One region of the Peribacillus sp. NJ4 genome, then DNA from elsewhere that is predicted to be linked to it. Evidence: predicted binding sites of a transcription regulator. Region 1 holds the regulator's gene; each other region holds the start of a gene.
What was found. The regulator Rex, encoded in region 1, represses fermentation and respiration genes when NADH is low (regulators of the CRP and FNR family bind a similar motif). The targets are predictions, from matches to a motif close to TTGTGAAATATTTCACAA.

Region 1 (7,441 bases):
CGGTGAACCGAATTTTTTCTCAAGAACCACGTTACGACCTTTTGGTCCAAGCGTTACTTTAACTGCATCTGCAAGTGCGTCCACACCACGAAGCATGGAGCGGCGTGCTTCTTCACTAAATTTAATTTCTTTAGCCATTTATAAGTACCTCCCTAAAATTTAAGAAAATTTTCGTTCAGTTAAGTATGATGTATAATTAGCCGATTACAGCTAGAATGTCGCTTTCACGTAAAATTAAGTATTCAGTATCTTCGTATTTAACTTCAGTACCTGCATATTTTGAGAAGATAATTAGATCGCCTTGGGCAACCTCTAAAGCAACACGTTCGCCATTTTCAAGGACACGGCCAGTACCAACAGCTACTACCTTACCTTCTTGTGGCTTTTCTTTTGCAGTATCAGGAAGAACAATACCGCTTGCAGTTTTTTCTTCAGATTGAACTAGTTCAATAATAACGCGATCACCTAATGGTTTTAACAAGTGAAACAACCTCCTCATATTCTCTTGATAATTTGTTTCATGATTATTAGCACTCTTCATCATCGAGTGCTAACACATTTATAATATTAAATAAACCGAGCCTTTTTTGCAAGTATCTTATCGAAAATTTTTTATTAATTTCTGATAAATTACGGGTATACTACTTTAGCATAATGATTCTTTTAACAAAGTGACTGAAATGTTTGATTAGGGGTACCTTTAAGTGGTGTTATGCTTCAATATTTGATACCATTTTGGAGTATGCGTTTATTGATTGTCCCCATATTTGGAACGTTCTAAGCGAAATGGGTGACAAAATAAAAGGAGTTTTCATTTTTGAAAAAAGAATATTGGTTCGTCATCATCACTTACATTGCCATGCAATTATCCAGTATCGTTGGGGTACCCATTTTCATGTTGATCGGGTCTTCAATTGGAATGCCTGCTGATGAACTCCAAGTGAAGTCTGCAGCATACTGGATCGTATTCAGCTTTCTCGTTGCTCTATCCTTGATTCTTTTTTTAATAAGAAAAGATATGAGGGAAAAGGTGGACACAAGGAATCAAGATTCTATTCCCATGTCCATATTATGGGCAATAGCAGGAGTGTTCATGGCTCTTTTTGCGCAAAGCATTGCCGGGAGCATTGAACAGATGCTTGGAGTGGAGCCTGAATCTGAAAATACGCAGCAGCTCATTTCACTCATTTACCAAGTCCCCATGGTCATTTTCGTCACTTCAGTAATTGGACCTATATTGGAAGAAATCATTTTCCGGAAAATCATTTTCGGATCACTTCATAAACGCTTTAACTTCTTTATTTCAGCTTTACTCAGTTCAGTTATTTTCGGCTTGGCGCATGGTGAATTGGAACATCTTCTTTTATATTCGGCAATGGGCTTCACCTTTGCTTTCCTTTATGCGAAAACGGGCCGCATCCTCGTGTCCATTAGCGCTCATGTTGCGATGAATACGCTTGTTATCATCCTTCAAGTGGTATATCGGAAAGATATTGAGAAGATGATAGATACTGCACAGGCATTCATCGGAGGTTTATTATGAAACGTCAATCACCATTATTCATGGGCATCATCTATGCAGGCTTAGGAGCTCTTTTTACCGCTATCGCGATTCAAACCGTCAGTTCTACAGGATGGGGAATCTTTGCCTACATACTTGTACTGATCGCGACCCTGGACTTTGGATCGGGATTACGCATGATCATGCTTCACTTTAAGATTAAAGCCGCCCAAAAAAATAAGAAAAAATAAAAAACGCTGCTATAACGCAGCGTTTTTTTCATTCCTCCAATGCAGCTTCTTCCATTACAGGATAATGTTTCAGAAAATAGATGAGCGACTGAAGCTCCACAGCCAGGTCAATATGATGAACCCTTATGGATGGAGGTACTGTCAGCCGTGCAGGTGTGAAATTCAATATTCCTTTTATATCGGCTTTGACTAGACGATCGGTTATCGTCTGGGCTACCTGGGCAGGCACTGTCAAAATAGCCGCAGTAATATTATTTTCCTGCAATAGTGTATCGATTTGATCCATATGGTAGATTGGCACATCAGCTATTTGCTTGCCGACCTTATCTTCAGAGACTTCGAATGCCATTTCAATCTTCGTATTATTATTTTTCATGAAATTGTAATTTAAAAAAGCGGTCCCTAAATTTCCTACCCCGATTAAAGCGACTTTTGTCAATTCATCCTGATCTAGTGTTTTTCTAAAGAAGGATAATAAATAATTGACATTGTAGCCGTAGCCTTTTTTCCCAAGCGCGCCAAAGTAGGAAAAATCACGGCGAATGGTAGCAGAATCCACTTTTACGGCTTCGCTTAGCTCTGCCGAGGAAACTCTTTGTTTGCCTGAGGAATGTAAGTTTTTTAAAAATCGATAATACAATGGCAACCTTTTGGCTGTTGCCTGCGGTATCTTTGGGTCATGGTTCATCATTCTTCCCCGCCTTCACACATGCTTTTCAACTTAATCTCTATCTGTTTGTTTTACTTGTCTTTTATAATCGTTGCTAGAAACTCCGCCTGTTTTCTCCACTAAGAATGTAGGCCCGATTACCATTCCCTTATCAATGGCCTTACACATGTCATAAATAGTCAAGGCAGTCACGGATGCAGCTGTTAACGCTTCCATTTCCACACCTGTACTCCCTTTTGTCTTAGCTTCCGTTTCAATCCTAAGCCTATATCCTTGATCTTCCTTTTCCCAATCAAAGGCTATATTGACCCCTTGCAGAGCAATGGGGTGGCACATCGGAATTATATTGGATGTATTCTTGCTGGCCATTATTCCTGCAACTTGTGCAACAGCCAGTACATCACCCTTTTTCATTTTCTGGTTCGTGACCAATTCATATATTTCATCGTTCAATAAAATGCTCGATTGAGCTATAGCCGTCCGGGTTGTTTCAGGCTTAGCACTCACATCAACCATTTTGGCCCTGCCTTGCTCATTAAAATGCGTTAAGTCTCCCATTTAAGTAACCCCTCCTAAATCATACACTATTATTCCACTTTATGTAACAGCTTGTTTTAGCTTGGAACCAAGCTGTTGCCGATAATAACTAAAATAAGTTACACTAACAATAATCAATTGAGGTGAAATCTATGATTTTATTACAAATCAATCAACTATCGAAATATTATGGAGCTGAACTTATTTTATCAAATATGAAGCTCGAAGTTCAAAATAAAGATCGAATTGCACTTGTTGGCCGTAATGGCGCCGGGAAATCCACTCTGCTAAAAATCATAGCCGGGCAAATTTCCCATGATGGCGGTGAAATAATCAAACCAAAAGGCGTCACCATCGGCTATATGGCCCAGGATACGGGACTGGAATCCGAACTTACCATTTGGGATGAGATGCTGACAGTATTCAAGGACCTTATAGAGCAAGAAAAAGAACTGCGTCGCCTTGAGGCCGATATAGCCAGACCTGACATCTTTGAAAACGAAGTAATTTACCAAAAAGTGTTGAATGAATATGACACTTTGATGGTAGCATTCAAAGAGAAGGGCGGTTATCAATATGAAGCGGATATCCGTTCCGTATTGCATGGACTTCAGTTTGCTGACTTTGACTATTCTACCCCAATTTCCACTTTAAGCGGTGGGCAAAAAACTAGACTCGCTTTAGGGAAACTGCTTTTAAGGAAACCGGATATATTGATTCTGGATGAGCCAACGAACCATTTGGATATCGAAACCCTCTCTTGGCTTGAGCAATATTTACAAGGCTACCAAGGAGCTGTTCTTATTGTTTCCCATGACCGCTATTTTCTAGATAAAGTCGTAAACCAGGTATATGAAATTTCCCGGAACAACATGAAAAAATACTATGGTAATTATAGTTCTTACCTAGAAGGCAAAGCGGAAGATTATGAGCGGGACATGAAGCTTTTCGAGAAACAACAAGGGGAAATCGAAAAGCTTCGCGACTTTGTCCAACGCAATATCACAAGGGCTTCCACCACGAAAAGAGCACAAAGCAGACGCAAACAGCTCGAAAAGATGGATGTTTTGGACAAGCCGCAAGGTGATGAAAAATCCGCAAATTTTTCATTCCAGATTGAAAAGCAAAGCGGAAATGAAGTGCTTCACCTTCAGGACTTGGCTATCGGCTACGAAGGGGAAATGGTATCAAAAAATATAAATTCCCGGATGACAAAAGGAGAGAGCATAGCTCTTGTTGGCCCAAATGGCGTTGGAAAATCAACGTTATTGAAAACGATCATCTCTAGACTGCCTGTACTTTCCGGGGATTTCCGTTTCGGAACGAACGTCGAAGTCAGTTACTACGATCAGGAACAGGCTAACCTTGTTTCCAATAAACGCGTACTCAATGAATTATGGGATGACTATCCCCTTAAACCGGAAAAGGACATACGCACCGTACTCGGTAATTTCCTTTTTAGCGGGGACGATGTTTTAAAAACCGTTTCCACACTAAGCGGCGGCGAAAAGGCCCGGCTTGCTCTAGCCAAAATGATGATGGAAAAAGGGAACTTTTTAATTCTTGATGAACCAACGAACCATTTAGACCTCGATAGTAAATTGGTGCTTGAAAACGCATTGATCGATTATCCGGGAACTATTCTTTTCGTTTCACATGACCGTTATTTCATTAATCGGATAGCAACGAAAGTGATCGAGCTCTCCAAAGACGGCAACGAAGAATTCCTCGGTGATTATGATTACTATGTGGAGAAGAAACAGGAGCAAGCGGAAATCAAAGCACTTGAAGAGGAAAATCAAGCGAAAACCTTAGATGTATTCGTAGAAAAAACAAATTATAAAATCGATAAAGAAGCAAAAAAAGCTGAACGTCAGCGAAAACGGCGCATTGAGGATATCGAGGCTGCCATGGAGCTTCTTGAAACCGAAATAAACGAGTATAATGAACTACTTTGTGACCCAAATGTTTTCCAAGATCATGAGAAAGTAATGGAAGTCCAAACAAAGCTTGATAAAGCACAGGAAAAATTAGACCGGCTTCTCGAAGAATGGGCTGAGCTGGAAGAATGACAATTGACCGAGTCAAATGACTCGGTCTTTTCTTTTTCAGGTAAAATGTTTCGGAAAGTTATCCACAAACTTGTTAACAAATCACTTACCGTTTACTAGGGATTAATTTGAGTTATGCACATTATCCACAGAAACATATCCACTTATCCACAAAACCACCCATTTATACACATCCAGTATGATTGTCAAAAAAACTTTATCCACAGAATATTCTATTTTTTTATTAAAGACGATAAAAAGGCAGGATGCCGAAGTTCGGAATCCTGCCTTCTCGTCAATCAAAATGCTTCTATATCCAATCCAGGATTTCCGTTCAAATCCAATCCAGAGCGCTTTCCTTTTTCAAACATGACACTGCCAGCAGCACCGATCATGGCCGCATTGTCCGTACAAAGGTAGAGGGGCGGAATCGATATATCCATAGGTAAATCCTTAAAAGCTTCCGTTAACGCTTCCCTCAGGCCTTTATTTGCGGCAACTCCTCCCGCAAGCAGTACCTGCTTCACATTATATTCCTTTGCAGCCTTTACAGCTTTCATTACAAGCACTTCTATAACGCTTGCTTGGAAACTTGCCGCTAGATCTTTAGGTTCAATTTCTTCCCCGCGCTGTTCTGCATTATGCAAAGTGTTGATTACTGCTGATTTCAACCCACTGAAAGAAAAGTCATAGCTGCCATCCAACCATGCCCGGGGCAGTTTCAAAGTTGGTGAGCCTTCTTGCGCAAGCCTATCTATATGCGGTCCACCAGGATAAGGGAGCCCCAAAGTTCGAGCCACTTTATCATACGCCTCTCCTGCTGCATCATCCCGCGTCTCCCCTATCACCTTGAAAGAACCCGGTTCTTCTAAAAGCACCAATTCCGTATGACCTCCCGAAACGACTAAAGAAAGGGCAGGATATTGGATTTCCTGAATAAGTCTATTTGCATAGATATGGCCCGCAATATGATGCGTACCAACAATCGGGATTCCATGTGCGAAAGCTACAGCCTTAGCTGCATTCACGCCTATTAATAGTGCCCCTACAAGTCCGGGGCCTTCTGTAACGGCAATGGCATCCAAATCTTCATATGTCACACCTGCCTGGAGCAGTGCCTCTTCAAGAACAATCGTAATTTGCTCTACATGGTGACGGGAAGCTATTTCGGGCACGACACCGCCAAAACGTTTATGGCTTTCTATTTGTGAAGCCACGACATTGCTCAGTATTTCTGTTCCATTTTTTATGACAGCTGCAGCAGTTTCGTCGCAGCTGGTTTCAATTCCTAATATAAGTTGATCTGTTTTCATGAAAAATTCACCCACATAACATAAGCATCTTCTTGATTATCTGTATAATAATTTTTCCGGATTCCACCCATTTGGAAACCTAGTTTTTCGTAAAGTGAGATGGCGACTGCATTACTGACACGAACCTCAAGCGTCATCCTCACCACACCCATCGCAATGGAGATTTCAATCATCTTCCTGAGCAAGGCTTCTCCAAGCTTTTGCCCTCGGTATTCAGGTAAAATAGCAATATTGGTAATGTGCGATTCATCAATGACGATCCACGCACCGCAATAACCGGCAATTTTCCCCTCATCCTCTATCACCATGTACACAGCATATTGATTATGATTCAATTCATTAAAAAAGGCTTCCCGGCTCCAAGGCAATGTAAAGGACTGCTTTTCCACGTTAAGCACTTGGTCGATATCTTCCGTTTTCATCTTTCGGAACGTCAATGTTTTACTCATAATAATCGGTCGCTTTCCTTTTTTATTTCCCCTGCTGTTCAAGCCACTTAGCTTCTGCTTCAGCCATACGAATATAATTCGGTACAAACTGGTGAACATCCACTTCGTCCTTCTCAAGACCAATGAAAGCAAGTTCGCTTGGTCTTGAGTTAAAGGACTGTACCGGAGCAAATACTGCTAAATTGCCCAATGCATCCGTAATAGCATCCCGATGGATATCCACATCTTGACCAACAAATAAAACGGGACGATTTAATTCCTTCAATCGAATCGCCCACTCAGAGGATAGAATATTACAATCTTCCATGACTGTTTTTAACAAATCGTTTTCCATTTCATATAATCCAGTATAAATCTGCCCTCTTCTTGCATCGAACAAGGGAGATATCAACCCGTTAAAATAACGTCCATTGGCTGCTAAAACTTCCAAACTGGATACACCTGATAACGGAATCTGAAGCGTCCATGCCAAGGTTTTCGCAATCGTCACACCAATCCTGACGCCTGTATAGGAGCCTGGACCTTGAGCGACCACTATCTTTGTCAATTCCTTAGGATTAGTATCACAATCACTTAGCAGCGTTTCAATTGCTGGCATTACCCGAACCGAATGATTTTTCTTTAGGTTCGTCGTATACTCACCAATTACTTGACTCCCGTTTACCAGTG
Region 2 (7,441 bases), on a different contig from region 1:
AGGTACTTGCCACTTTAGGTCTTTCCCTGAGCTACGCCATTTCCAATCGTTGAGAAAGTTGCTGACTAAGTTCCTTATCAAACAATACTTCCCTTACATGAATTAAACCCACTCGTTCAATCCATTGCCAAGTCCTTTCTAAGTAATTAGCCGTTTCACGATAATATTGAATAAAGCCGATGATGATTTCAATTGCTTCTTCATTTGTCCCGGCTACACATAACAGTTCACCGGCACGCACATTACGCCCGCTGCTTCCCCCTACATAGATTTCCCAGCCCCTGTCAACACCCATAACACCTATATCTTTCGTTGTTGATCCTGCACCATTATGCATACAAGCAGATATGCCCATCTTAATGCGGTAAGGTGTTAATAGATGCTCAAATCTTTTTTCCAAGTCTACAGCAAGTGAAAGGGATTGCTGTTTGTCACATTGGCAAACATGTTCCCCGATACATGTTTTGACGTTTTGAACGGTATTGCCATATTTCGAACTTAATGGCATGTCTAAATCAGCCCAAACACCTGGGAGATCTTCTTTTTTTACACCCATTAAATGAATCCTTTGTTCACTTGTTATTGCCACCTGCGATATATCATATTTATCAGCAACATTTGCAATTTTTCGCAAGTCTTCCGCATTCGTCATACCGCCGTACATTTGTGGGATAACAGAGTAATGGTTATCGCTTTGAACTGTTGCATTCTTTTGGTCGTTTATGAAAAGAGTTTGCTGTCTGGTCTCATACTCTGGATGAATCATTCCTAAATAATAGCTCAGGGCTGGCCTGCATATTGAACAACCCTCGCTATTTCCCCATTCCAGAACATCCATCACAGCTTGAACAGATGTTAAGTCTTGGAGCTGCATTTGATACACGACTTCATCTTCCGTTAATGTCGTACATGGGCACATTACCTTTTGTACATTAGCCTCATCAGAAAGATTACTTTGAATATATGCCAAAAGCTCGGTCACTGCCGGCTTACACCCACCGCAAGAACCGGAAGCCTTTGTACATTGTTTTACTTGTTCCACTGTTGTTAATCCTTTATTTTGAACGGCATCAATAATTGCCCCTTTTGAAACAGCGTTACAATTGCAAATGATATCATGATTTGCCATTGAAGCGATTAGTCCCTCAGTCGTACCAGGTGTTTGGAACAATGCACCCTTTTCCTCCGATGATACTTCTTGTCTCTTTAAAATCATATCAAGTAATCGTGTGCTGGCCTTTGTATCTCCATACAGCACTGCACCGATGATTTTTCTTCCTTGAAAGACCACCTTTTTATAAATACCATCTAATTCATCAAAGGTTGTGATTGATTTCGTTGTTTCATCACCTAGGAAATCCCCAACAGAGAATAACTCAACACCTGATACTTTCAACTGGGTCGAAAGAACAGATCCTTGGTATCCCTGGCATTTCATCTCACAAATGTGCTTTGCCAGCACTTCCCCCTGTTCATATAGTGGTTTCACCAGTCCATAGACAATGCCTTGATGTTCAGCACATTCACCAACCGCATAAATATTAGCGACGCTTGTTTCTAAATAGTCGTTTACAATAATGGCACGATTTATATCAATTCCACTTTCTTTGGCCAACTGAATATTCGGTCTGACTCCCGCAGCCATAACGACTAAATCGGCTTCCAGCTCCATTCCATCCTTAAAACGGACACGTTCTACACGCTCGTTACCGATTATCTCCTGTGTTTCCTTTTGTAAAAGAAAGTGCATTCCCTGGTTTTCCAACTCTTTTTGCAGTAATATGGATGCCGTTGAATCAAGCTGCCTTTCCATTAAGTGTTCAGCAATATGAACAACATTCACTTCCATGCCAAGGTTTAACAGCCCTCTCGCTGCTTCTAAACCTAATAAACCGCCTCCAATGACGACTGCCTTTTTATACTTCCGTGAAGTTTCAATCATCTTTTGGCAATCTTCAATCGTCCGAAATGCAATAACCCCTTCTTTATCAACACCGGTAACAGGAAGAATAAATGGGACAGAACCTGTAGCAATTATGAGCTTATCGTAGTAAACTTCCCTTCTTTTGTCTGTTTTTATCTTTTGAGTCTCTTTATCGATTTTCACGACCGTTTCACCCGTGAACAATTGGATATTATGCTTCGTATACCAGTTTCGTTCATTTATCGCGATATCTTCAAACGAAGTGTTTCCTTGAAGCACAGTCGACAATAAGATTCGATTATAGTTAACGTGTGGTTCACTTCCGAAAATAGTAATCTCGAAAGCATTCGGATCATTCATTATGATTGCCTCAACGCAGCGCAATCCCGCCATTCCGTTCCCAATTAAGACCAGTTTTTGTTTATACATTTTATCCCCCCAAAAAACAAGTAATGAAATAAGCCAATAAAAACATGGTTCTAAATCTTAACTGAATTCTTTCCGAGTACCCACGTTTTTCTCCATGAAAGCTGAGCTAGAACCAGGATCAGTAACGTCACGATTCCAATTACGGAAAATACTAAAAATCCTGTAGCGTATGTCCCAGTTATCTGTTTCAACGTTCCTAGTATGTTTGGAACCAAGAATCCGCCAACGCCTCCGGCAGCTCCTACAATTCCTGTAATGAAACCAATTTCTTTAGAAAATCGCTGTGGAACTAACTGAAAGACAGCCCCGTTACCCATACCGAGAAATAACATTCCGATAAACAGTAAAATCATAACGGTAGAAAAAGAATAAAGAAAACTAATACCGAACATACATAATGTTAGACCAATAAATAAAAACATTAGCAGTTTAACTCCACCTATTTTATCGGCAATAAAGCCTCCGACGGGACGAAAGAAACTTCCGGCGATGACACATAATGTAACAAATTCCCCTGCCCTTATTCGTGTTAACCCATATTCATCAACAAAAAAGATGCTTAAAAAGCTAGTGAACCCAACAAACCCCCCAAAAGTCACACTGTAGAGAATACAGAAATACCATGTATCTGCTATTTTAAATACTGTGAAATATTCCTTGAGCGGTTTTGCAGGCGGTTGAGATGGTGCGTCTTTTGCGATTAAAATATAAATGACAAACACGATGGTTAATGGAATCAAAGCTAACCCCATAACATTATGCCAGCCAATTGACTCTGCGATACGCGGTCCAAACAGGGTCGCAAACAGAGTTCCACTGTTACCGGCTCCCGCAATGCCCATCGCAAGCCCCTGCAAATGAGGGGGATACCAGCGACTAGCCATTGGAAGTGCTGCAGCAAAACTTGCGCCAGCCACTCCTAGTAAAATCCCAATTAAATAGAGCTCCGCTAAACTTTCTCCGAATAACCATCCCCAAAAAAGTGGAATCATCGTAACAAGCATCCCGCCGATCGAGGTTTTCCGTGGACCGATGCGATCAGTCAAAAAACCAAGAACGATCCGGAAAAACGAGCCTCCCAAAATCGGAATAGCTACAATCAAACCTTTTTCAGCTGGCGAAAGCCCGAAATCCTTTGTAATATAGACACCGAGTGCACCTAATAATACCCAAATCATAAAACTAATATCAAAATAAAGGAATGAAGCTAATAATGACGGAGCATGACCGCTTTTTTTCAATTCAGTTATTTTCATTTTCATCTCTCCTATGCTTTATTAATTGAATATTCGTTTATTTTACTCTTATAAAAGCGAGAATTCTTTGTTTATGTGAGAAAACATTACACACTTTTTTTGAAAGTTATAAAATTTGAGTACTTTATATTGGTTATTTGTTAAAATTTTAATAATTTCATTAGGTTTTCTTCTATAAATATAACTCTGCCATAGGAATTGAATGATATTGTGGTTTCTTGGTGATATAAAATCACAAGCTTTATGTATTTTTCAGTTAAAGACGAGGTACACCAATCGAATACTCCAATAAGCTTTTTCGTAATATTCTCCTTACAAAAAAAGAGAAGCCTAATACATAGGCTTCTCTTCGTTACAAACTCCTCATTCTTATATGGCTAACATTACATATGTACAAGATTTAGCAATCATAAATACAGCTCATTGTTGAAATACCCTCAAATGACGACCATCTTCATTTAACGGCGGGTTCTTCCCACGGCACGAAACAAGGACCTCCTTCATATGATATGTTATGAGCGGCATGTAGAAATTTAATAATCAGATTATATCCGGGGAAAGGTTTGGTGCAATAATATGAAGCAAAATTCAATTCATAACATTCCATTTCAAAATCTTCAAGATAAAAACATGTCATTCGAAGAGGTATTCGTTCATATTGTAGAATTCATGAAATTAAATCCATCCGGTAACTTTCGATTAATGGTCGGTACAGATTCGCAAGTACATAAAAAACATACGGTTTTCATTACAGGCATCGTAATACGGCAGGTCGGGAATGGTGTATGGGGTTGTATAAGAAAAGTGATGATTCCTAGAAGGATGCTGCATTTACATGAGCGAATTTCCAAAGAATTGTCGTTAACTGAGGAGATTGTATCCATGTTTACGGAGGAAAGGAAAAATCAGTTAATCGATATTGTCCTGCCTGCCGTATATCAAGGGGCAACGTTCATCATGGAAGGCCATATTGATATAGGGATTGGAAAGCGGAACAAGACCAGTGAGTTTGTAAATGAAATGGTAGCTAGGATGGAATCCATGGGAGTGGAACCGAAAATTAAGCCCAATGCCTTCGTTGCCTCAAGTTATGCCAACCGCTATACAAAGCAAGAGTGATGTCTCCAAATCTATGAACAATGGCATTTTCTTCAAAAGTGCTTTTCGGTTTGTTTTTTCAGGCTATAAAGCGGTACATGCAATTCCTTTAGTGCATTATTGGAAAAACCAAAAAACCGGCTTCGAAGCGAGACCGGTTTCAATATTAAAGATGTAAGCCGCCATTGCCGTATCCAGTAAGAAAGTTTTAAACCACCACTCCTCAAAGTGGGTGTTTGCAGAAACAATCCTGTTGTCCAAGTCAGTGACGAGGCATAACATTCCTATTTCAATATAAAACTCCCTATTACAGCTTAAAGGTTAAAACTTTATTATCATTACGAACAGTGCAGCTTGTATTATTATATTACCGGAAATCCTCATTTCATACAATGTTAATTATCACCATTTAACTGGCCAATCAAATATAAAATGGCTTTCGAATGGAAATGGAAAGCATTCGTTAGTATCAAATTATTGATCAAAATAACCGATAAAATCTCCTTGGTCTTTATTTTGTAGATATAATACCGTTTCTTTGTCAGATATAGTAGGCAATCCGAAATTTTGTTCATACCTCTCTATTCCTTTTCCTGTAATGATAATCCAATCACCTTCCTTACCTGCGTGTATCGCCTCCTGGATGGCAAAAGTCCTATCTGGAATAACCTTCCCATTACCAGAAGAGTAATCGCTTTGCAGTTTATTGAGTGACGATTCCATCACATCAATTCCCTCCGAATTCAAATCATCCATCGTCAAAATCGATACATCACTATATTCCGATGATACTTTAACCATTTCTGCCCTTTTGGTTGTATCTCGACCACCTCGGAATCCAAAGATATGAAAAATCTTTTCCGCCCCGCATTCTTTGGCAGTTTGAAGCATGTGATGAATGGCATCAGCAGTATGAGCATAATCGATGACTATTGTCGGTCCATCTTCCTTCTTATACATTTCAAATCTTCCTGGCACACCAGAAAATAGTTTTAGTGAGGTGAGAATTTCCTCTTTTTTAATCGGAAACATCTTCGCTACGGAATACGCTGCGGTTGCATTATATAAATTATGAAGTCCAGGTAATGGTAATTCAATTTTCACAAAGTCATGATGCTCATTCAATAAAATAAAGGGGTTCGTTGCGGTATTATAATTGGTGATCGTTAAATCGAAGCGATTGGATTTTCCAAATACATAGGTTCTGACATTTTTCTCCCGCAAGTATTCTTGTAGTTTTTCTCCCCAGAAATTATCCCCATTAATAATCGCAAGACCATTGGGTTTCAATTTTTCAAAAAGCAGTAATTTAGCCAGGAAATAATCCTCCATCGTACCGTGGAAGTCGAGATGGTCATGATATAAATTCGTGAAGACACAGAAATCAAATTCAATTCCTTCCAAACGATATTGAGCTAAACCATGCGAAGACACTTCCATAATGACAACCATGTCCTTACTTGCAGCCAGCAAGGAATTCAATTCCATGGTACCTGGAGTCGTATTATGGGAATCGACTTTGTTTCCATTGATAATATGCTGTATCGTACCAATGACGGAACAGGTTACCCCATTCTCTTCTAATATTTGTTGAAGCATATAGCTTGTTGTGGTTTTTCCATTTGTACCCGTAATTCCTATCATTATTTTTTGATTGCTGGGATCCCCGTAAAACCCTTTCGCGATTGTTCCTAATGCTTTTCGACTGTTCCCCACACGTAGATAAGGAACATCCAATCCCTTAATATCACGTTCGCCTATTACAACCGATGCTCCTAGACGAATTGCATCTTTAATGTAATTATGGCCATCGGCCTTATATCCGTTTACGGCAACAAAAAGGTATCCATTTTTAATTTCTTTAGAATTATCGGTTACCCCTGTGATGGTTATATTTTCAATGTCCTTCGGCAAATCCCAGTTTATTTCTTCTTTCATTATGTCCTTAAGGATCATTAACTTTTCTCCTTTATCATTTAAGCTATTCACCTATCTGTTGTAATAAATATACATAAGTAATAACAAGCCATTTTTAGTATTTACCAGTCGTCTAAAAATAATTGTTTATCCAGAATTTGTTGTTGGTAAAAATATAGCTCCGTTGAGTCTACCGGGATAGATTAACCTTGTCACAGAAAGAAAAATAGAAAAGCAGCCGGAATTGGCTGCTTTTTTTTGGTTCTATATGGATATAGCTAAGATACACCCTTTTAAGTTGAATCGAGAATTTTTTTCTTTTCTTCCCCAGTAAATCACTAGGTTACAACACTTTTCCCATGCCTATTGGTGAGTTTCCAGGGTTTGTGTTTCCGCCTTTTGATTGTACAATGGCAAAATGAAAACCATCCCTAGAATAAAAAAGAATGCCGCAGTTTCAAAAATGGCGACGAGTGAAAATTGCTCCTTCAACACGCCTGCCGCACTCATAGTCAAAACCATCGAACCAGTGAATAATGGGCTTAAGATTCCATTGACCCTTCCAATGAACTCGCCTTCTGTCCTCTGCAATATCAATGTATTGATCCCTATTTGAATACAAGGCAGCATCAGCCCATTAAAGAACTCGGCAGTAAGTGTTATCCAAAGATTTGTTGACAGCCCCATTACCGCCAATCCAATGGCATTTACAAGCATTCCTAAAGCTAATAATCTCTGAGGTGCCACCTTTTTGGCAAAAATCATCACACCAGCTCCGCCTAAAATCATACCGAACCCATTCACCATAAATAACCAT
Region 3 (7,441 bases), on a different contig from region 1:
GCGCGGCTGCAGGAGGGATCACACTTTCATCCTTGCCTGTAATGATCAGGCGGGGTGTGGATGTCTTGATAATTGGCTCGGCGATTACAAAAGCAAAAAATCCAGCAGAAGCTGCCCGTCTATTTAACGAAACGATGAATGGGGAGAAAGGTGTGAAGAAAGTTTGAAAAAGGAAATTGCGGTTATTTTAGAAGAAATGAACGGTGTATTTCACAAAATGGACGGAACGGAAACGGATGAGCTCCTAAAGCAGTTACAGTCGGACAACAGGATTTTCATCGTAGGTGAAGGAAGGTCGGGCTTCATGGCTAAAGCCTTTGCGATGCGATTGATGCATCTCGGCTTAAACGTTTATGCAGTCGGCGAGACGATTACCCCTTCTATTGCGAAAGGCGATCTAATCATAGCCATTAGCGGGAGCGGCTCGACAAAAAGTGTGATTTCGGTTGCGGCAAAAGGCAGGGAAATGGGATGCAAGGTGTTTTCCATCACGACGAATGATCAATCCGATTTAGCGAATGTCTCTCATGAGGTCTTGTTGATTCCAGCTGCAACGAAAAATCGCTTGGACCATGAAACGAAAAGCGTCCAGCCGTTAAGCTCATTGTTTGATCAATGCGTACATGTTTTATGTGATGCAGTATGCTTGGACTATTCATTAACCCAGTCCATAAGCCACGAGCTCACTTATTCCAAACATAGCAATGTAGAGTGAAATATGGCGGGCCCCCTTCAAGTAGGGGGCCCGCCTTTTTTTCTGTAGGCCATCAATAAAAAGTTAAACCTCGTGAAATAAAAATGCCCTTTACTCCCAATGACGGGGAATAAAGGGCATGTACCGCGGACATGTAAATGCATGTCACGACTATAATAAATTAATAAGCCAAGCTGAATAGGGCTTTGATGTGTGATAGATAGCGAATATTACTTGCTTCTTTCATCAAAGTAGCGGGCAGACCTTTTAGGGAAGTGTTATTGGCTCCAACAGTTGCCACCGCATCCTTACGGCCAAGGCTCGCAAGTGTACCTGAGTTTACAGGTGAAAATTCTTCGAGTTTCTTGCCTTCAAACGCTGCATATAGGTTGTATCCAACAAGCTCACCCATTTGCCAAGCATTTTGTGCAGTAGGAGCGTATGGACGTCCGCCTTCTGGAGGGAAAGCAAGGGCACTGTCCCCGACGACGAATACATCATTATGGGATTTGGATTGCAAATACTCATTGACGGCCGCTTTGCCGCGATCCACTTCAAGGCCTGATTCGCCTACGATAGGAAGGGCTGCAACTCCGCCTGTCCAAACAAGCGTATTGGCAACGATAGTTTGTCCATCTTTTAATTCGATTTGGTTTCCTTTAACACCCGTAACAGGCAGACCTGTCAAGAATTCAACGCCGCGTGCTTCCAAGCTTGTCATGGCACGTTCGATTAAGTGATCAGGCAGGACCGGAAGGATTTTTGGACCAGCTTCCACAAGCTTGATTTTCAAGTCCTTGAAGTCCACTCCGAACTTTTTGGCGATTTTAGGGAAATGATCCACGATTTCACCGATTAACTCGACGCCCGTCAAGCCGCCGCCGCCGATCACGATCGTTGCGTCCGCTTCATTATTCGTTTGTGCATATTCACGGATGCGATCTTCGATATGTTTGTAAATCTTGTTTGCATCATTTACGGATTTCAAGACCATGCTGTTTTCCTCAAGTCCCGGAATGCCGAAGAATCCTGTTTGGCTTCCCAAAGCAACAACCAGGGCATCATAAGATAAAGTGGAGCCATTGGAAAGCTTCACTTCTTTTTTATCGACTGAGAAAGACTCCACTTTTGAAATGGCAAGGTCGATATCTTTTCCTTTGAAAAGTTTTTCTAAAGGAATGGAAACAGCTTGTTCAGAAATGGATCCGCCTGCAAGACGGTGCAATTCGGTGATGATTTGGTGCGTTGGAAATTGGTTCACCACTGTAACCTGCACTTCATCCTTCTTGTAATATTCACGTACGGATAAGGCAGATAGTAATCCAGCATAACCTGCACCTAAGATGACGATTTGTTTTGACATAGTTAATCCCCCGTCCTTACTGATTGAAAGTTTATCAAATTATTTTTGGTTTTTACGTTCTGAAGAGACTTCAAGAAAAGCTTGGGCGAAACGGAAAAGCTTTTGCGCTTGCGGGTCTTTCATCATTCTTAACAGACCAAAAAGACCGATCACATCATTATTCACTTCAGCGCGATCCTTAGCTTCGATGGAAGTGGCCGCAAGCCCTTTCACTGAATCCACCACAGGTCCTGCGATCTCCGAAATGGCGCTGACCGTATCATTTTTCAAAACATCATCAGTCGCTACTGATTGAGCAAAATCATAAGACTTTGTTAAAATATTCACTATCTCAGTCAGCTTTGGTAACTGCTCAACTAAAGTGTTCAAAGATTCCTGAACCTCAGGCTTTAATAATTGGTCCAGTACATCTAATTGTTTTTGGCGGTCATTAAGTTGTTCAGTCTGTGATTGGGTAATCGTTTCTGACATATCCAATTCTCCTTTACAATAAGCATTTTGTTAATATAATTAGAAAAACTTGTAAAATATTGCACAAAGTGCAACACGAAAAAAATACTTTTAAAAATTAAATAAAAGCTATCCTTTAGTATATCCTTTTAGCTTCATGAAAACAGCTGATTTTTTAAAAATATCCATAAAATAAGCTTTTCCTTCATATTTAAAGGATCTAACCTAATGGAAGGTCTTATGTATGGCCTGAAATTTTTCACTAAAATAGACCATTTTGTAAAGTGTCTATCATCGTCGCCAGTCATACATATTTCCATCTTTATTTGCCATCCTAAATGATGGAGGTGAATATTGTGACTGATTCAGAATCTAAACTTGTAGAAGAGAATAATGATGAGAAGCATAATAAACTGGTTGGCAATATGGAATATACGAAAGCGCAACTATTGGAAGGCATGAATGGAATTTCTGAAGTTTACCTCAAAAACAGTGAGGAAGGCACATCGGAAACATCTGATAAATAATAATTTCGTAAGCATAGCGAACCGGTTATGCTTACTTAGTGTTGCTCATTTTTATAAAAAAACTCCTTAATCCTCACTATGCAGCTGTTCGGATATTCTGAAAGTTAACTCGACTTTATGGTGAATTGACTCTAGAAATTCTACTCTCCATCGCCCTAAAATGGACTCGGTGAATTAAATGATTAATCTATAAATAACTGTCGAATCTAATGGACTTCGCCAGCCAGCGAAGCTAAACCTAGATCAAAAACCAGTTCTATCAATTATATCTAATTGATAGAACTGGTTTTTTTATTTCATCATTCATCTTGTTCCGTTTTTGGCCTTCGGAACCTCAGACTGTATACAATTTGGACGTTGATTTCCGCTCCAGGCACTCGCTTTCCGCGGGCGGTCCGGGAGCCTCCTCGGCTTGCGCCTGCGGGGTCTCCCTAGACGCGCTTTTCCCGCAGGAGTCTCGCACCTTCCTCTCCAATCAACGTTGCTACAATAGTTAGATATACCCTAGGAGTTGAAGGTGTTGCTTTTGGTCATTGGTTCGGAATTATTTGATGAAAGATACGTTTTCCGCCCCCTTTCTCCTACTCCTACAGTCTTTTCAAATAGAACCGTGTGAATGAGTGTAAGCCAACCGCTGGATTTTCTTATTCATTCGGATAAGAGCCATTCTTAATGAAAACCCATCAGTTCCTTCACATGTTTACAATTTTCTTCGGAAGTGAGCATTTCCAAGAGCGTGAAGGCAACATCGAATGCTGTTGAAGGATTGTAGGATGTAATGATATTATCAGTGACGACAATCGGTTCATTAACGACAATCGCACCATAATCTTTTAGCTGACCCTGTCTCTTACTAGTCGGATGGTTGTACGTAGTGGCTTTTCTTCCATTCAATATCCCGCTTTTTCCTAATGGGAGAGAACCTACACAAATCGTTGCTATGATTTTGTTCTTATTGTGAAAATACTTTATAACATCAAGAAACCTCTGATCATATGCATCATCATAGAAACCGGCTTCTTCAAAGCCTCCTGGAATGGCCAAAGCATCGAAGTCATCAAGATTTACTTGATCGATGGTAAATTCGGGCTGCACGATGAAATTCCATGTGCATTTCAATTGTTCATGAAGTCCCACCGTAACTAGATCAGTGGTACCATCACCCTCCAATTTATTCCACCCCAATACATCTGTAAACACACTTGCTTCAACCGCTTCGAATCCATTGGAAAGCAGCATCAATACTTTTTTCATAGCAGTATCCCCTTAAATTTATTTGTATTAATTATATAAAAATGAAATTCCCCATTACATACGATTAATTACGTATTCAATACATTTCTATTTATTTTATAATGTATTTAGATGATTTTTATTAATAATGAAAAGTGAGGGCGATTGAGTTGGATCGAACGGATAAAAAGATACTTTCCCTGCTGGAGAATAATGGGCGCATGTCAATGAAGGAACTGGCACATGAAGTTTCCTTGACAGCTCCAGCCACTAAAGAACGTGTTAATAAATTGGAGGAAAGCGGAGTGATAAAAGGATATAAAACGGATATATCCCTTGAAAAACTTGATAGGAGCATCACAGCTTTCATTTTATTCGAAACGGATCGATGTAAAGACTTTTATAATTTTAGCTTAAGTCATCCAGACGTTCTGGAGTGCCACCGGTTAGCCGGACAATACAGTTATCTTATTAAAATAAGTACATTTTCCATGGAAACACTGGAAGAATTCGTCGATGAAGCCATCAAATACGGGAAATCTTCCACCCATCTGATTTTTTCTTCAGCAACGAAGAATGTCTTTTCAGGCGAGGATGTAACCCAGCTTTAATTATATGCCTGCCATATCTCTAATATTTTAGCAGGAAAAAACTCCACCAATATAGAAAGTAATTAGTAACAAAAGTCACAGTTGAAAGTTACTAAAAGGGAGTGGAGACTAATGAGTTTTGTTTATGAGGAAGAAAAAATAATGGAATTCTTTTTGCAGAATAAAAGTGAGTTTGAAGAATATCTTTTATCGGAAGCTGTCAATGTCAGGGATAAGATTGAAGAAATTCTGCTGATTGGAAATGTCGACCTTTTGAATAATGCTCATAAACTCATCCGTTATATAGTGGAACAGAATGAAGTGGATATGATTGCCTTTGCCGAACAAGAGGGAGTTACGTGGGCAACCCACTCCTTGACGCTTTCATTCAAGCTGGAATGGATTCAGGCCATCCGCCGAACACTTTGGACCTTTCTTTATAAGTTCGAAAGTGCAAAAGTAGTGTTTAGTGAATCCAAAACCTTTTTTGAATTAGAGAAAAAAGTGAATGAAAAGGTTGATGTATTTCTTAAATCCTTTTTCGTCAGTTACTCCGATTACAAAGACAAATTGATTCTGGCCCAGCAAAACTTGGTGGAAAATCTGTCCGTCCCGATTATTCCAATCACTTCCACCACCTGCGTCCTTCCTTTAATTGGGACAATCGATGATTCACGTATACGGATAATCGAGGAAAAGGTATTGCTGGAGATAGGTAAACTACGGATACAGACCTTAATCTTGGATTTATCCGGTATCATTGAAATGGAGGTTGAAATCATTAATGATTTATTGAAAATCCTCGATGGAACGGCAATGATGGGGTGTAAAGCTGTAGTGACTGGTTTACGCCCTGAAGTGGTTACCAAAATGATCCGTTCAGGGGTTCAAATCGAAAGTAGAGCAGAGACAAAGGGGACGCTGCAGCAGGCCTTGAAAGACTACCTTGTAGTTACCTAAATCGGAAGTCGCCATGATTTGGTGACTTTTTCTTGTGGGTAATTTGGTATATTAAGAAAATCAATTCGCTGTTTTTTTCGACTCGAATAAGTAAATGGAATCGGGGAACGGATGCTTCGAAGCAATTGAACGTTGATTTCAGCGGATTGCTGAAATCAACTGGAATTTTTTTTAGAAAAAACTGTAGGCAAACAGAATTTTCTTCGAATTTGTCTACAGTCTTGAACCCTCACTTCAGCAGTGAATAGACATATGTATCATGAGGGACACCATTTTGGTATATATAACTCCTTAATATTCCTTCCTGGATGAAGCCCAGCTTAACCAATAGATCACTGGATGGCTGGTTTTCCAGAAAAACAACCGCGCCGATGCGAGTTAAGTCAAGGTCGTTGAAGCCGTAAGCGATAATTTCTTTAAGAGCCTCTGAAGCAAATCCTTTGCGCCAATGTGCAGGATGGATTTCATAACCGATTTCGGCCCGTCTGTATTTGGGACTGTGGGCATGAAAACCTATTGTACCAATCAATTCTTGCGTATCCATGCGTTCAATTCCCCATCGAATCGCTCGTTTTTCAAGATAGTTTTTCGCAAAAGTTACCACAATATCCTGCGCCTGCCCGACAGTTTCCAATGAATCCTGACCATAAAAGCGGGTAACTTCATCTTTTGATAAACATTGGAAAAGGGCTTCCGCATCACTTTCACGAATTTCCCTTAATCGTAACCTTTCCGTGTTCAATACAGGAAACATATTATTCCCTCCACATATATCAGTTTTCTATCTATTCGGTCTCAACGATGGTTTTTCCTTTATTATGAAGTGCCTATTTTGCCGGTATTTTCGGTGATAATCGGACAAGCTAACATTAGAAAACGTAATAAATAGCATTATGAAGGGGAGATGCATCATGGGTAAAAAACATCGCAACCGTACCGGTTCACCGAAAAAGAATAACCATATTCCGAAAGCGGACATCATTGCAGAACATGAAGCACACGGTAAGGAATATTCTGCGAATAAACGAAAGAACGGCCCTGGTTCCAATACCGATTGATGGGTCAAACTTAGGGACCGCTCTAGCCTTTAAGGGCAGGGCGGTTTTTTGTGTTTCTTGCCATCAAGGGGTTCATCCTATATCTTTAAGATTGTAAAGAACCATTGAAGGGAGTTAGGATGATGAAAGCACTTGTCTTTGATAATTTCGGCGGACCGGAAATCCTGTCTGTAAGGGAAATTGCAGAACCTGAACATTCAAAATCAGCCGTGATCGTTCGAATGAAAGCAATCGGATTGAATTTTGCTGATGTATATAGAAGGAAAGGGAATTATCACTTGGTGGGTGATCCTCCATTTATTCTAGGTTATGAAGGGGCGGGGGTCATCGAATATGTCGGGGAAGATGTTCATCATGTGAAAGCAGGTGATCGTGTAGGATTTGCTGATGTTCCCCATGCCAATGCGGAGCTGGTTTCAGTTCCAGCGGATAAACTATTACCGCTGCCTGAGGGCATTTCCTTTGAAACGGCCGCTTCCGTTTTACTTCAAGGATTGACTGCGCAATATTTAACTCATGACAGTTATCCAGTAAAAGAAGGGGAAACCATTCTGGTCCATGCAGCT

Region 2: the regulator Rex is predicted to act here: its motif matches at 3,747-3,764, upstream of QUF94_RS13730 (nitrate/nitrite transporter).
Region 3: the regulator Rex is predicted to act here: its motif matches at 2,578-2,595, upstream of QUF94_RS05280 (helical membrane plugin domain-containing protein).

Annotation. Positions count from the first base shown of each region.
Region 1 is NZ_JAUCFQ010000006.1:207,733-215,173, reverse strand. It holds gene groL (chaperonin GroEL) at 1-138, opposite strand, end outside; gene groES (co-chaperone GroES) at 197-481, opposite strand; gene QUF94_RS27185 (CPBP family intramembrane glutamic endopeptidase) at 818-1,543, shown strand; gene QUF94_RS27180 (YdiK family protein) at 1,540-1,752, shown strand; gene QUF94_RS27175 (redox-sensing transcriptional repressor Rex) at 1,781-2,443, opposite strand; gene moaC (cyclic pyranopterin monophosphate synthase MoaC) at 2,474-2,980, opposite strand; gene QUF94_RS27165 (ABC transporter ATP-binding protein) at 3,112-5,031, shown strand; gene tsaD (tRNA (adenosine(37)-N6)-threonylcarbamoyltransferase complex transferase subunit TsaD) at 5,310-6,323, opposite strand; gene rimI (ribosomal protein S18-alanine N-acetyltransferase) at 6,320-6,772, opposite strand; gene tsaB (tRNA (adenosine(37)-N6)-threonylcarbamoyltransferase complex dimerization subunit type 1 TsaB) at 6,795-7,441, opposite strand, start outside.
Region 2 is NZ_JAUCFQ010000001.1:2,745,507-2,752,947, reverse strand. It holds gene nirB (nitrite reductase large subunit NirB) at 32-2,353, opposite strand; gene QUF94_RS13730 (nitrate/nitrite transporter) at 2,404-3,609, opposite strand; gene QUF94_RS13725 (ribonuclease H-like YkuK family protein) at 4,186-4,728, shown strand; RNA gene ssrS (6S RNA) at 4,880-5,066, opposite strand; gene QUF94_RS13715 (UDP-N-acetylmuramoyl-L-alanyl-D-glutamate--2,6-diaminopimelate ligase) at 5,182-6,663, opposite strand; gene QUF94_RS13710 (MFS transporter) at 6,988-7,441, opposite strand, start outside.
Region 3 is NZ_JAUCFQ010000001.1:1,037,697-1,045,137, forward strand. It holds gene hxlA (3-hexulose-6-phosphate synthase) at 1-167, shown strand, start outside; gene hxlB (6-phospho-3-hexuloisomerase) at 164-715, shown strand; gene QUF94_RS05275 (NAD(P)/FAD-dependent oxidoreductase) at 876-2,057, opposite strand; gene QUF94_RS05280 (helical membrane plugin domain-containing protein) at 2,097-2,528, opposite strand; gene QUF94_RS05285 (hypothetical protein) at 2,864-3,034, shown strand; gene QUF94_RS05290 (DJ-1/PfpI family protein) at 3,704-4,288, opposite strand; gene QUF94_RS05295 (Lrp/AsnC family transcriptional regulator) at 4,423-4,878, shown strand; gene QUF94_RS05300 (STAS domain-containing protein) at 4,990-5,817, shown strand; gene QUF94_RS05305 (GNAT family N-acetyltransferase) at 6,047-6,571, opposite strand; gene QUF94_RS05310 (hypothetical protein) at 6,729-6,875, shown strand; gene QUF94_RS05315 (quinone oxidoreductase family protein) at 6,998-7,441, shown strand, end outside.